2 regions of the Streptomyces sp. NPDC101234 genome follow, and region 2 is predicted to be linked to the other one. Evidence: riboswitches for the same ligand, from Rfam matches in the RefSeq annotation. Region 2 holds a riboswitch; the other holds the start of a gene.
What was found. Region 2 has a riboswitch for glycine ahead of gcvT (glycine cleavage system aminomethyltransferase GcvT). Riboswitches for the same ligand answer to the same signal wherever they lie in the genome.
Positions count from the first base shown of each region.

Region 1: linked by a shared signal. The riboswitch ahead of gcvP (aminomethyl-transferring glycine dehydrogenase) and the one ahead of gcvT (glycine cleavage system aminomethyltransferase GcvT) in region 2 are both predicted to bind glycine.

Region 1 covers NZ_JBIWOA010000021.1:9,884-12,078, reverse strand. The annotation lists gene gcvP (aminomethyl-transferring glycine dehydrogenase) at 1-881, opposite strand, end outside; glycine riboswitch at 1,056-1,149, opposite strand; gene ACIRR9_RS33000 (PRC-barrel domain-containing protein) at 1,264-1,644, shown strand; gene ACIRR9_RS32995 (DNA polymerase IV) at 1,695-2,195, opposite strand, start outside.
Region 2 covers NZ_JBIWOA010000012.1:249,686-251,880, forward strand. The annotation lists gene ACIRR9_RS23405 (AAA family ATPase) at 244-957, opposite strand; glycine riboswitch at 1,114-1,211, shown strand; gene gcvT (glycine cleavage system aminomethyltransferase GcvT) at 1,374-2,195, shown strand, end outside.

The DNA of each region.
Region 1 (2,195 bases), on a different contig from region 2:
GCCATGTAGCCGGCGTGCGGACCGCCGAAGCCCATCGGCACACCGAACCGCTGGGTCGTACCGACGGCGATGTCGGCGCCCAGCTCGCCCGGCGAGGTCAGCAGGGTCAGTGCGAGCAGGTCGGCGGCGACGGTGACGAGCGCGCCCAGCTCGTGCGCCTGCTCGACGACCGGCTTGATGTCGCGTACGGCACCGGAGGCGCCGGGGTACTGGATGAGCACGCCGTTGATCTCACGCGCGGCGAGGTCGGCCGGGATGCCGTCGCTCAGGTCGGCGACGACGACCTCCACGCCCGTCGGCTCGGCCCGCGTCTCGATCACCGCGATGGTCTGCGGCAGCGCGTCCGCGTCCACGACGAAGACGCCCTTCTTGTTCTTGCCCATGCGCAGCGACAGGGACATGGCCTCGGCCGCGGCCGTGCCCTCGTCGAGCAGCGAGGCACCCGAGGTGGGCAGCCCGGTGAGGTCGGCGACCACCGTCTGGAAGTTCAGCAGGGCCTCCAGCCGGCCCTGGGAGATCTCCGGCTGGTACGGCGTGTAGGCCGTGTACCAGGCGGGGTTCTCCATGACGTTGCGCAGGATGACGGGCGGTGTGAAGGTCCCGTGGTACCCCAGCCCGATCATCGAGTCGAGCACCTGGTTGCGGTCGGCGAGCGAGCGCAGCTCGGCCAGCACCTCGGCTTCGGTGCGGGCTCCCGGCAGCTCCAGGGAGTCGGCGTTCTTGATCACGTCCGGCACGGCGGCGGCGGTCAGCTCGTCCAGCGAGCCGTACCCGACCTGGGCGAGCATCTTCGCCTGGGCCTCGTGATCGGGCCCGATATGACGCTGCTCGAACGGGATCCCCTGTTCGAGTTCGGAAAGCGAAGGGCGGTGGGCGGTCATGGCGGAGGCCTCCTGGTCTGACGCGACCTTTGAGGGGTACCCCGGCGCGGGTACCCCGACGGCCTCCCCCTCTGTCATCTCAACCTGAGAGCTTCACCGGATACCCGAAGGCTCCGGCTTTCACCGTCGGTGAGGGCGGACACCGTCGACACCCGCCCTGCTTTCCAGAGTGACCTCGTCCATGCGGTACGTGGGCCTGAGAGATTCCGGGGAGGATTTGCTCCTTCGGCGCCTCCGGTTGCCCGGAGGACTCTCCCGCACGGGGTCAGCAGCCGCTTGCCAGCCTACCAGCGAGGGCAACGCACGGGCCTTCGAGTGGCCGCCTCCTTGAATGTGCTCTTTTGTAGTGCTTACGGATGAGTTGCGACCAAGTGGAGGGCCCGTGCAGACCGACATCGATCCGCGCAACCTGATCGGCCGCAAGGCGTTCGACCGCAACGGCACGAAGATCGGCACGATCGACGAGGTGTACCTCGACGACGCGACCGGAGTGCCGGAGTGGGCGGCCATACGCACCGGCCTGTTCTCCCGGGACGCCTTCGTGCCCCTGGAGCCCAGCGAACTGGTCGAGGGCACCCTCCAGGTCCCCTTCGACCGCGCTCTGATCAAAGACGCGCCCGACTTCGGCGTCGGCCGCCATCTGTCCCCGGAGCAGGAACTCCAGCTCTACCACCACTACGGCCTGGACACGACCGCCCCGCCCCCGGACCACCCGGACCACGACTTCGGCAAGCTGGCGGGAACGGAGGACGCGGGGGCGTGAGCGCCGAAGGGGGCGCCAGGCCGTCGGACGCCTGCGGATGAGTGCCCCGCTCACGGCACCCGCTGTCCTCCCGGCACCAGCGGCAACGGATCCGCCGGCTCCAGTTCGGGGTCGTCGACCCGGAACGTCCGCACCCTCCCCGGCACCGGCGACCCCGGCGTCTCGAAGCGCACCGTCACCCTGCCCAGGCCGCTCCCCTGCACCCATCCGTGTCCGTACTCGGTATGCCGCACATCGTGTCCCGCACGCCAGCGCCGCTCGGCGGCCTCCTCCTGCTCGGCGACGGGCTCGGGGACGGCCTCCTCCGCCAGGCCGTCCGTCCCCTCTTCGGCCGCCGCCTGCGCGAACAGGTCCTCCTGCGTGTAGTCGGCCAGCCCCGACACCCCTACCCCCAGCAACCGCACACCCCCCGTCGTGTCCACCGAGTCCAGCAACCGTGCTGCCGCCTCCCGCACCACCGCCGGGTCATCGGTGGGCCCTCTGAGCGTCTCCGAACGGGTCAGCGTCGAGAAGTCGTACCGCCGCACCTTCAGCACGATCGTGCGTCCCGA
Region 2 (2,195 bases):
CTAGCGGGTGGCGCCGACAAAACCAGCAGCCGATACGACCTGCACGGCACCCGGCCCGGCAGACCGACGCAACGCTCGACCCACCCGGCCACTTCGACACTCGGCCCCACCAGCCGACGCAGCACTCGACTCGCCCGGCTGATTCGACACTCGGCCCGCCCGGCCGATTCGACACTCGGCCCGCCCGGCCGATTCGACACTCGGCCCGCCCGGCCTGTTCAGACTTCGGCCCCACCAGTCGGTTCAGCGTTCGAAGCCGATTCGGTGGAGTACGTCCGCCGCAGCCCGGTCGAGCAGTACCGCCGAGCCGACGCCCTCGGGCAGTTCTCCCTTCTCCGCCGCGCGCAGCAGACGGCCGGCCGCCCTGCGGTGGCGCAGGAACGCGTACCGGGAGACGCCCCGGCCGCGCTCGCGCTGGCCGTCGAGGGCCGTGCCCGGGGTGACGTCGAGGAGGAGCAGGTGCAGGGTGCCGCCACGGCGGTGTGCCTCCCGGGCCAGCCAGTCCCGTACCCAGGCCTGCGTGCCGCAGTCGTGCACCACCACGCCCTCGCCGGTGCGCAGCGCGCGGCGCAGTCCGGCGTAGTGGGCGAGCCGCACCAGCGGGCGGTAGACGGCGTACGGCAGGAAGCGGGCCAGGCGGTCGTCCCAGCGGTCGCGGGTGTCCTGGGAGTCGACGCGTATGCCCTGGACGGTGCGGTGCATCAGGGTGGACTTGCCGCTGCCGGGCAGGCCGGTGACCACGACCAGGTCGCGCGGGCCGAAGAGGAGACCGTGCGGGCTGCGCCCGGCGCGGTCGCGCAGGTCGCGGACGACCGGTGCGATGGGGGTCCCCCCGCGCGAGCGCAGCCGAGCGTGGGGGAGTTCGCCGCACCGCTCGCGGGCCGGGGCCGTCGGCTGTCCGGGCAGGGCGATGCCCGTCGTGGTCGCGTATGCCGTGGTCGTCCTTGTCACCGTGATCGTCCTCCCCGGGGGTTCAGGAAAGGTTCTCCCCACTTAACGTAAAGAAAAGGTAATGCACGGTGTCTCGCGGTTCGGTCCGCTTCCCGCCACAGCCCTGTCACAAAGGCCGGGCGGGCATGCAATGATGTCCGCGCCAACTGCATACCGGCCGTTTGAATCCGCGCGGGAGAGTCCCCAGCAGTCTTCGCTGGGGCGCCGAAGGAGCAAGTCCCTCCCTTGAATCTCTCAGGCCCCGTTACCGCGCGGGCGAGGCACATCTGAAAAGCGGGCCGCCGTGTCGGCGGCCCCACCCAAGGTGCAAGCCATGACCGCTCTGCGGTCAGGGCGAACCTCTCAGGTTCCGATGACAGATGGGGAGGAACGACCTCGCCCGTTCTGTCATGCCCTCTGGGCCCTTGGGAGACGACCGACCGATGAGCAGTACCGATTCCGCTGGACCCCGCCGTACCGCACTCGACGCCCTGCACCGCTCGCTCGGCGCGACCATGACCGACTTCGCCGGCTGGGACATGCCCCTGCGCTACGGCTCCGAGCGCGACGAGCATGTCGCGGTACGGACCAGGGCCGGGCTCTTCGACCTCTCCCACATGGGCGAGATCACCGTGACCGGCCCGGACGCGGCCGCCCTGCTGAACCACGCCCTGGTCGGCAACATCGCCTCCGTCGGCGTGGGCCGCGCCCGCTACACCATGATCTGCCGGGCCGACGGCGGCATCCTGGACGACCTGATCGTCTACCGGCTGGCCGAGACCGAGTACCTGGTCGTCGCCAACGCCTCCAACGCCCAGGTCGTCCTCGACGCCCTGCGGGAGCGTGCTGCCGGGTTCGGCGCCGAGGTGCGGGACGACCGGGACGCGTACGCGCTGATCGCCGTCCAGGGGCCGGAGTCGCCCGGGATCCTGAAGTCGCTGACCGACGCCGACCTGGACGGCCTGAAGTACTACGCCGGGCTGCCCGGCACCGTCGCCGGGGTCCCGGCGCTGATCGCGCGCACCGGCTACACCGGCGAGGACGGCTTCGAGCTGTTCGTGAAGCCGGAGCACGCGGTGGAGCTGTGGCAGGCGCTGACCGAGGCGGGTTCCACGGTCGGCCTGGTGCCCTGCGGGCTGTCCTGCCGGGACACCCTGCGCCTGGAGGCGGGCATGCCGCTGTACGGGCACGAGCTGACCACGGAGCTGACCCCCTTCGACGCCGGGCTGGGCCGGGTGGTGAAGTTCGAGAAGGAGGGCGACTTC